2 regions of the Rhizobium sp. SRI_017 genome follow, and region 2 is predicted to be linked to the other one. Evidence: riboswitches for the same ligand, from Rfam matches in the RefSeq annotation. Region 2 holds a riboswitch; the other holds the start of a gene.
What was found. Region 2 has a riboswitch for S-adenosylmethionine ahead of metA (homoserine O-acetyltransferase MetA). Riboswitches for the same ligand answer to the same signal wherever they lie in the genome.
Positions count from the first base shown of each region.

Region 1: linked by a shared signal. The riboswitch ahead of AC2YI2_RS28510 (O-succinylhomoserine sulfhydrylase) and the one ahead of metA (homoserine O-acetyltransferase MetA) in region 2 are both predicted to bind S-adenosylmethionine.

Region 1 is NZ_JBYCZP010000018.1:4,044-8,732, forward strand. Features, by position in the region: gene AC2YI2_RS28495 (HD-GYP domain-containing protein) at 1-263, shown strand, start outside; gene AC2YI2_RS28500 (ion transporter) at 328-1,131, shown strand; gene AC2YI2_RS28505 (2'-deoxycytidine 5'-triphosphate deaminase) at 1,136-2,230, opposite strand; SAM riboswitch at 2,300-2,378, shown strand; gene AC2YI2_RS28510 (O-succinylhomoserine sulfhydrylase) at 2,426-3,610, shown strand; gene AC2YI2_RS28515 (IlvD/Edd family dehydratase) at 3,906-4,689, shown strand, end outside.
Region 2 is NZ_JBYCZP010000016.1:92,593-97,281, forward strand. Features, by position in the region: gene ubiG (bifunctional 2-polyprenyl-6-hydroxyphenol methylase/3-demethylubiquinol 3-O-methyltransferase UbiG) at 1-332, opposite strand, end outside; gene AC2YI2_RS27415 (vWA domain-containing protein) at 385-1,569, opposite strand; gene metA (homoserine O-acetyltransferase MetA) at 1,576-2,517, opposite strand; SAM riboswitch at 2,563-2,640, opposite strand; gene AC2YI2_RS27425 (AAA family ATPase) at 2,727-3,584, opposite strand; gene AC2YI2_RS27430 (hypothetical protein) at 3,679-3,948, opposite strand; gene AC2YI2_RS27435 (HpcH/HpaI aldolase/citrate lyase family protein) at 4,068-4,689, shown strand, end outside.

The DNA.
Region 1 (4,689 bases), on a different contig from region 2:
TCGCCGGCGCCCATCACGAGCGTCTCGACGGCAAAGGCTATCCGCGGGGGATATCCGGCGATGCGATCTGCATCGACACGCGCATCATCTCGACAGCCGATGTCTTCGATGCCCTGACGGCGGATCGGCCCTATCGTGCGGCAATGCCGGTTTCCAAGGCGCTGGCAATCCTGCAAGAGGGTTCGGGCGCCTCGCACGACGCGCGCTGCATCGCCGCACTCGAACGCGCCATTGCCCGGGCCGATTTGCTGGCTGCGGCCTGAAATGGACGGAAAGTCTCTTCCGCGCCGCGGCGCTCCTTTGCTATGAGAATCCGACTCATTGCAAATGGAACGAACGCTTATGGTCCGCCTCAAGGCCCTTATCGAATCGCGTGGCTTCGAACTCGTCATCACCTGGCTCATTGTCGTCAACGCCGTGACGCTGGGGCTGGAGACGTCGTCTGCTGTGATGGCAAACTATGCTGCGCTTCTGTATTTCATCGATCATGCGTTGCTGACGGTTTTCGTTGTCGAGCTTGTCGCCAAGATGATCGTCTATCGCGCGGCTTTCTTCCGTGATCCATGGCGGATATTTGATTTTCTCGTCGTCGGCATTTCGCTCTTGCCGGCCAGCGGTGCGCTGTCCATTCTCCGTGCTCTGCGCGTCCTTCGCGTCCTGCGCCTCGTCTCAATCATCCCGTCGATGCGACGGGTCGTCGGCGGTCTCTTCCAGGCCCTTCCGTCGATGGGCTCGATCTTTCTGCTTCTGATGCTCGTCTTCTACGTCTTCGCGGTCATGGCGACGAAACTCTATAGCGCTGATTTTCCGGTCTATTTCGGCAATATCGCCGCCTCGGCCTTCACGCTGTTCCAGGTGATGACGCTGGAGGGTTGGGCCGCGGAGATCGTCCGGCCCGTGATGGAGAAGCATCCGCAGGCCTGGCTGTTCTTCCTGCCCTTTATCCTCGCCACGTCCTTCACCGTGCTCAACCTCTTCATCGGTATCATCGTCTCGGCCATGCAGACTGAGCACGAGGCCGAGGTGAAGGAAGCGCAGGCGGAAATGGAGGAGGAGCAGGCGGAAATCCTGCGCGAATTGCGCGAGATCCGTCGCGAGCTTACCGAACTACGCCAGGCGAAGCAGGGCTGATGGACTATTCTGCCGTGCCCCTGAAATGCTTGGAAAGCTTCAGGCCCTGCGCCTGGTAGTTCGAGCCGACGCCGGAGCCGTAGAGCGCCTCCGGCATTTCGTCCATATGCTCATAGACGAGCCGGCCGATGATCTGGCCGTGATCGAGGATGAAGGGCACGTCGTGGCTGCGTACCTCGAGCACCGCCCGCGCGCCGGCACCGCCCGCCTGGGCATGGCCGAAACCGGGATCGAAGAAGCCGGCATAGTGGACGCGGAATTCGCCCACCAGCGGATCGAAGGGCACCATCTCTGCCGCATAGAGCGGCGGCACATGGACGGCCTCGCGGCTCACAAGAATGTAGAACTCGTCCGGATCGAGGATCAGTTCGTTGCGGCCGCGGCTATAGATCGGCTCCCAGAAGTCGTAGACATCGTGGGCGGCCTTCACGTCGACATCGATGACCGCCGAATGCCGCTTGCCCCGATAACCGACAAGGCCGTCTGCACCGGTGCCCTTAAGGTCGATCGACAGCGCAATCGACGAACCCGATATGGCGGGCGTGTCGCTGGCGACCAGCGTGTCGGAGAGATGCAGCGCCAGCATCTCGTCTTCCTTGAGCAGCGATTGCCCATTCCTGAACCGGATCTGAGAAAGCCGCGAGCCGCGGCGCACGACGATGGGGAAGGTCTTCGGCGAGATTTCGAGATAGAGCGGGCCCTTGTAGCCAGCGGGAATCTGGTCGAATTCCTGCGCGTAGTCAGTGATCACGCGGGTGAAGATGTCTAGCCGGCCGGTCGAACTCTTCGGGTTTGTCGAGGCGGAAAGCGTAGTCGGCAGGTCGAGTGTTTCGAGGATCGGCACGATGTAGACGCAGCCGGTTTCCAGCACCGCGCCCTGGGCGAGGTCGATCACATGCAGCTTGAGCCGGTCGAGCTTGTCCGCAACCCGTTTCGAGGGTCCCGGCAGGAACGAGGCGCGCACGCGGAATGCCTTCGAGCCCAGCCTGAGGTCGAGGCTCGCCGGCTGGATCTGATCGGTATCGAGAGGGACGTCGGCGATGAGCCGACCTTCGTCGAACAGTGTTCTTATTGCGCGATCTGCGAGAATGCCGGCCATTTCGTCTCCCTTTGCCGGGACAATAGAAACCTCGTCCAATTGACGCAAGCGGGCAGATGGAGTAAGCCCGATCTGTCCCGTGGTGATTTGGCCGGCCGGCTTGCAGCCACGTAAAATAAGTAGCTAAAAAGGCCGGGTTCGTTGGAAACCGGCCTGCTTTTTGCGGCCGGTTTTTTGATGTCTGAAGGTGATGAAATGAGCAAGAACTGGCGGCCGGCAACCAAACTCGTCCACGGCGGCACCCTGCGTTCCCAATATGGTGAAACCTCGGAAGCGATCTTCCTGACCCAGGGTTTCGTCTATGACAGTTCCGAGGCCGCCGAGGCGCGCTTCAAGGGCGAGACGGAGGGCTTCATCTATGCCCGCTACGGCAGCCCGACCAATGACATGTTCGAAAAGCGCATGTGCCTGCTCGAAGGCGCCGAGGATGGCCGTGCCACGGCATCCGGCATGGCTGCCGTCACCGCCGCGATCCTTTGCCAGCTCAAGGCGGGCGATCATATCGTCGCTGCGCGCGCGCTCTTCGGCTCCTGCCGCTGGGTGGTCGAGACGCTGGCGCCGAAATACGGCATCGAATGCACGCTGATCGACGGCAAGGATCTGTCGAACTGGGAAAAGGCAGTCCGCCCGACCACGAAGGTGTTCTTCCTGGAGAGCCCGACCAATCCGACGCTCGAAGTCGTCGATCTCGCCGGCGTTTCCAAAATCGCCAACCAGATCGGCGCCAAGGTCGTGGTCGACAATGTCTTCGCGACACCGCTCTTCCAGAAGCCGCTTGAGCTCGGTGCCCATATCGTCGTCTATTCGGCGACCAAGCATATCGATGGCCAGGGCCGCTGCCTCGGCGGCATTGTGCTGTCGGACAAGGAATGGATCGACGCCAATCTGCACGATTATTTCCGCCATTCCGGCCCGGCCATGTCACCGTTCAACGCCTGGGTTCTGCTCAAGGGTCTCGAAACCATGGCGCTGCGCGTCAAGCAGCAGACGGAGAACGCGACCAAGGTGGCTGATTTCCTCGCCAACCACAGTGCCGTGTCTCGCGTCATCTATCCGGGCCGCAAGGATCACCCCCAGGCCGATATCATCGCACGCCAGATGACCGGCGGCTCGACACTCGTTGCATTCGAACTCAAGGCAGGCAAGAACGCGGCCTTCGCGGTTCAGAACGGACTCGAGGTGATCAAGATCTCCAACAATCTCGGCGATGCCAAGAGCCTGATCACCCATCCGGCGACGACGACGCACAAGAACCTCACCGAGGATGCACGCGTTGAGCTCGGCATTTCACCGGGCCTGCTGCGGCTGTCGGCGGGTATCGAAGATGCCGACGATCTGATCGAGGATTTTGATCGGGCGCTGAGCAAGATCGGGAAATAAAGACCCCGCCCCAAACCCCTCCCACAAGTGCGAGGGGTTTGATATGCCTCGCGTCATGCGACTTCGCGCCTCCACTTGAGACGCTGCTTTTGGTGCGGGCGGTGCGGCGAATTAAGTCCTGCCTCTTTTGGCGGCGGTGCGGGGAGGCCTCGCGCTCGATCACGAAGCGTGGTAGCGCTACCACACTCGTTGAACAGTTGTACGACAAAAGGCCGGAATGGAATGCTTCGGCCTTGTCGCTGCAGCGCGTGGAGCGCTAAGACTCGGGCGATCCACTAGCGTGCTGGAAGCCCGAATGCCTGAAAATTCCGTCAAACGCCGCCTGCGTTCGCAGGACTGGTTCGACAATCCAGACCATATCGACATGACCTCGATCTATCTCGAGCGCTTCATGAATCAGGGGATCACCCCGGAAGAATTGCGTTCCGGGAGGCCGATCATCGGGATCGCGCAATCGGGCAGCGACATCAATCCTTGCAATCGCCATCACATCGAGCTCGCGAAGCGCGTCCGCGACGGCATCCGGGATGCCGGTGGAATTGCCATCGAGTTCCCGACCCATCCGCTGTTCGAGAACTGCAAGCGGCCCACCGCAGCGCTCGACCGCAATCTCGCCTATCTCGGGCTGGTGGAGTTGCTCTACGGCTATCCCTTCGACGGCGTGGTGCTGACCACCGGTTGCGACAAGACCACGCCATCCGCGCTCATGGCGGCTTCGACGGTCGACATTCCCGCTATTGTGTTGTCGGGCGGGCCGATGCTCGACGGCTGGCATGACGGCAAGCTTGCTGGCTCCGGCCTGGCGTTGTGGCAATCGCGGCGACGCTATGCGGCCGGCGAGATCGACCAGGAAGAGTTCATGTCGGCGGTGCTCGATTCCGCCCCGTCGATCGGCCATTGCAACACGATGGGCACGGCCTCGACGATGAATGCGCTGGCCGAGGCGCTCGGCATGTCGCTGACCGGCTGCGGCAACATCCCGGCCGCCTATCGCGAGCGCGGCCAGATGGCCTATCGCACCGGCCGACGCGCGGTGGAGATCGTGCATGAGGACCTGAAGCCGTCGGACATTCTGACGC
Region 2 (4,689 bases):
GCGCCCGACTGCTCGGCATGTGTCTGCGCAATGCGGATATTCTTCTCCGACGCATCGGCACCCAGCACATTGGCGCCCATCCGCGACACCGGCTCGGAGAGCAACCCGCCGCCGCAGCCGATATCGAGCACGCGCAATCCTTCGAGCGAACGATGCGCCTTCGCGTCCCGGCCGAACTGGTGGCAGGCGCGATCACGGATATATTGCAGCCTGACGGGATTGAACTTGTGCAGCGGCTTGAACTTGCCCGTCGGATCCCACCACTCCGCCGCCATGGCGGAGAAGCGGTCCACTTCGGCCTGGTCGATGGTGGTCTTGGCCGCTTCGGTCATGGTCTTGCTCCGGAATTACGAGATTGACCTAGGATATATAGGGCTTGGCAGCCTATCGCGACAATTCTTTTGCCGCAGCCTCCAGGCCGCCCAGCGTCAGCGGATACATCCGGTCGCCGAAGAGCTGGCGGACCAGTCCGATCGAATGGGTGTAACCCCAATACTGTTCCTTGACCGGATTGAGCCACACGGCCTTGCGGAAATGGCTGGTCACGCGTTCGAGCCAGACCATGCCCGCTTCCTTGTTCCAGTGCTCGACGGACCCGCCGGGCATGGTGATCTCATAGGGGCTCATGGAGGCGTCGCCAGCGAAGATCACCTTGTAGTCCGGCCCATAGGTGCGGATCACGTCCAGCGTGTCGATCATGGAGGTCTTGCGGCGATAGTTGTCCTTCCAGACGCCTTCGTAGAGGCAATTGTGGAAGTAGAAATATTCGAGCTGGCGGAACTCCGACTTCGCCGCCGAGAACAGCTCCTCGGCGACCTTCAGATGGTCGTCCATCGACCCGCCGATATCGAAGAACATCAGCAGTTTCAGCCGGTTCTTGCGCTCCGGCCGAGTCTTGACGTCGAGCCAGCCATGTTCGGCGGTCGAGCGGATCGTGTCGTCGAGATCGAGTTCCTCGTCGGCGCCGTCGCGCACCCAGCGCCGGAGACGCTTGAGTGCCACCTTGATATTGCGCGTGCCGAGTTCGACGGAATCGTCGAGGTTTTTGAAGGCGCGCTCGTCCCATACCTTCACCGCCCGGCGATGGCGCGACTCGTTCTGTCCGATCCGCACGCCTTCGGGATTGTAGCCGCCGGCGCCGAAGGGCGACGTGCCGCCCGTGCCGATCCATTTCGAGCCGCCCTGATGCCGGCCTTTCTGATCCTCAAGCCGCTCTTTCAGCGTCTGCATCAGCTTGTCGAAGCCGCCGAGCGCCTCGACCAGCTTCTTCTCCTCCTCGGTCAGATGCTTGTCGGCCAGCCGCCGCAGCCATTCCTCGGGCAGATCGCGGACGTCGATCACGGGCTGGCCCGACACGGCCCCCACACCCTTGAAATAATGCGCAAAGACCTGGTCGAAGCGATCGATGAAGCGCTCATCCTTCACCAGTGCCGCACGCGCGAGGAAATAGAACCCCTCCACATCATAGTCGGCTATGTGCTGGTCCATCCCCTCCATCAGCGTCAGAAATTCCCGGAGCGTCACCGGGACCTTGGCTGCCTTGAGCTCGAGGAAGAAGGGAATGAACACTGCGCCTTACGCCTCCTCCAGCACCCTGGCCGGAATCCCGACCTTGGAGAGATCGAATTCCGTCGTCTGGTAGACCTGGTTGATCCAGTTGCCGAACAGCAGATGCGCATGGCTGCGCCAGCGGTTGAGCGGCACCTGGGTCGGGTCGTTATGGGCAAAATAGTTGGCGGGCATCTTGATCGGGATTCCGGCCGCCTGGTCGCGGAAATATTCGTCGGCGAGTGACGTCGAGTCATATTCCACATGGTTGAACATGTAGAGCCGGTTGCCCCGCTTCTCGGCAACGAGGCAAAGGCCGGCGTCGGGCGAGGTCATCAGCGCTTCGAGGCCGGAAGATGGGTCGATGTCCTTCTGCAGCACCTCGGTCCAGCGCGATACGGGCACGGCAAAGTCATCCGAAAAGCCGAGCAGGTAGGGCGAGGACGGATTGAGATTGCGGTGCTGGTACACGCCGAAGGCCTTTTCGGCCAGGATATATTTCGGCACCTTGTGGAAGTGATAGATCGCCGCCATCGCGCCCCAGCAGATGTTGAGCGTCGAATGGACATTGGTCTCGGTCCAGTCGAGGATCGCCTTCATCTCGTCCCAATAGGTCACGTCCTCGTAGTCAAGCATCTCGACCGGCGCGCCGGTGATGATGAAACCGTCGAACTTGCGGTGCTTGATCTCGTCCCAGGTGTTGTAGAAGGCGAGCAGATGGTCCTCGGACGTGTTCTTGGACTTGTGATTGCCGATCCGGACCAGAGAGAATTCTACCTGCAGCGGCGAAGCGCCTACCAGACGGGCGATCTGCAGCTCGGTCTTGATCTTGTTGGGCATCAGGTTGAGCAGGCCGATCTGCAGCGGGCGGATATCCTGCCGGATGGCGGCGGAATCCGACATCACCGAGACACCCTCCTGAACGAGGGTCTGGAAGGCAGGCAACTGGTCTGGAATCTTGATCGGCATTTTCGGGCACTCCTAACGCCGGCGGATAAACAATCGCTGACGGTCCCCGAGTGCGGGTGGCCCTGTTTAGCGAGTTGTTTAACGTGGCTGCAAGCCGGCCGGCAAATCACCACGGTTTTCTCTTATACCGGGCGACGCAGATTTTCAATCGGGTGGAAATTCGGTTGTTTTTGGCGGGCGCAGAGCAGCCTGACGGCGGGCCAAGCGCCCTATCGCATCTCGCGTCTGGCCATGAAGGCCAGCCGTTCGAAGAGATGCACGTCCTGCTCGTTCTTGAGCAGCGCGCCGTGGAGTTTCGGCAGGGCGTTCTTGTCGCTTGCTGCCAGCGTCTCGGGCTCGACATCGTCGGTCACCAGCAGGCGGATCCAGTCGAGCGCCTCCGAGGTCGAAGGCTTCTTCTTGAGCCCCGGCGTCTCGCGGATTTCGAAGAAACGCGTCAGCGCCTCCGACAGAAGCTTCTTCTTGATGCCGGGATAATGGACCTCGACAATCGCAGCCAAAGTGTCGGCATCGGGGAAGCGGATATAGTGAAAGAAGCAGCGTCGCAGGAAGGCGTCCGGCAGTTCCTTCTCGTTGTTCGAGGTGATGATGACGATTGGCCGGACCGAGGCGCGGATCGTCTCGTCGGTCTCGTAGACATGGAACTCCATGCGGTCGAGTTCCTGCAGGAGGTCGTTGGGGAACTCTATATCGGCCTTGTCGATCTCGTCGATCAACAGCACGACCTTCCGGCCCCCGACTTTCTGGCCGGCCTCAAAGGCATTCCAGAGCTTGCCCTTGCGGATATAGTTCTTGATGTCGTGCACCCTGATGTCGCCGAGCTGGCTGTCGCGCAGGCGCGAGACTGCATCATACTCGTAGAGCCCCTGCTGCGCCTTGGTGGTAGACTTCACGTTCCATTCAATGAGATCGAGGCCCAGGCTACGGGCGACCTGGCGTGCAAGTTCGGTCTTGCCGGTGCCGGGCTCGCCCTTGACGAGCAATGGCCTTTCCAGACGGATCGCGGCATTGACCGCGACCATCAGGTCCTTGTCGGCGATGTAATGATCCGTACCCGTGAACTGCATGCCCGTCCGTCACTTCCCGAACTCAAGACAACAAAAAAGGCGGCACGAAATCGTCCGCCTTGCTTCGGCCGTGGCGCGTCGCCCGGCCGTGCCGTCACATGTCGATAATGGTGCCCTTGCCGTCGTTCCAGACGCGCATCTCGCGATCACGCTGTTCCTTCGCGCGCTGCTCGGCGCGGGTATAGGCTCGTGCCGGTTGCGGCTGACGCTCGTGGCTGGAAAGGACCGAGGACAACCATTGGCCAAACAGAAGCACCGTCGCCACGCCGGCCAGCGCAATACCGATCGACGCGGTAAACACCGTAATGATGGCCACGAAAGTGAGCCCAGCCAGAGTGATGAAGAATGCGCGAATGCTTCGCATGATGGTCACCGTCCTTTAAAGACAATGTGGGGCAGGAACCCGTCAAATGCAAGAGGTTCGAGCACATCAAGGACTCACATATCCTTGAAACGGGGCTGAATTCGGGCCATAGAAGCGCGATGAGCCTGTCCTTCGATCACCATCCGACCCATCTCCGGCGATCCGTCCTCTGCCTTCCGGCCTCCAACCGGCGGGCGATCGACAAGCTCGCGAGCCTCGATGCGGATGTCGTGATCCTCGATCTCGAGGACGCCGTGGCCGAGGAAATGAAGCAGGAAGCGCGCGACAATATCCGCGCCTATCTCGCCGGCGACCGCACGCCCGGCCGCGAGGTCGTGATCCGCGTCAATGAGACAAGCTCGTCCCATTTCGCCGAGGATATCGCGCTGGTTCTCGAATGCGAACCGGATGCCGTGCTGCTGCCGAAGGTGCGGGCGCAGGACGATGTTCTCGATCTTGCGACGCAGCTTTCGGAAAGCGACGCACCGGATGGAATCCGCATCTGGGCGATGATCGAGACGCCGCTCGCCATCCTGAACGCCGGCTCGATCGCCGAGGTCGGACGCACCCATGGCGGACGCCTCGACTGCTTCGTGATCGGCCTCAATGATCTCCGCAAGGATGCCGGCGTGCCCTTCGATCCTGCGCGAACCTATCTCGTCCCTTGGATGATGCAGGTCGTGCTGGCGGCACGCGCCTTCGGCCTCTCCGTCATCGACTCCGTCTCGAATGAATTCCGCG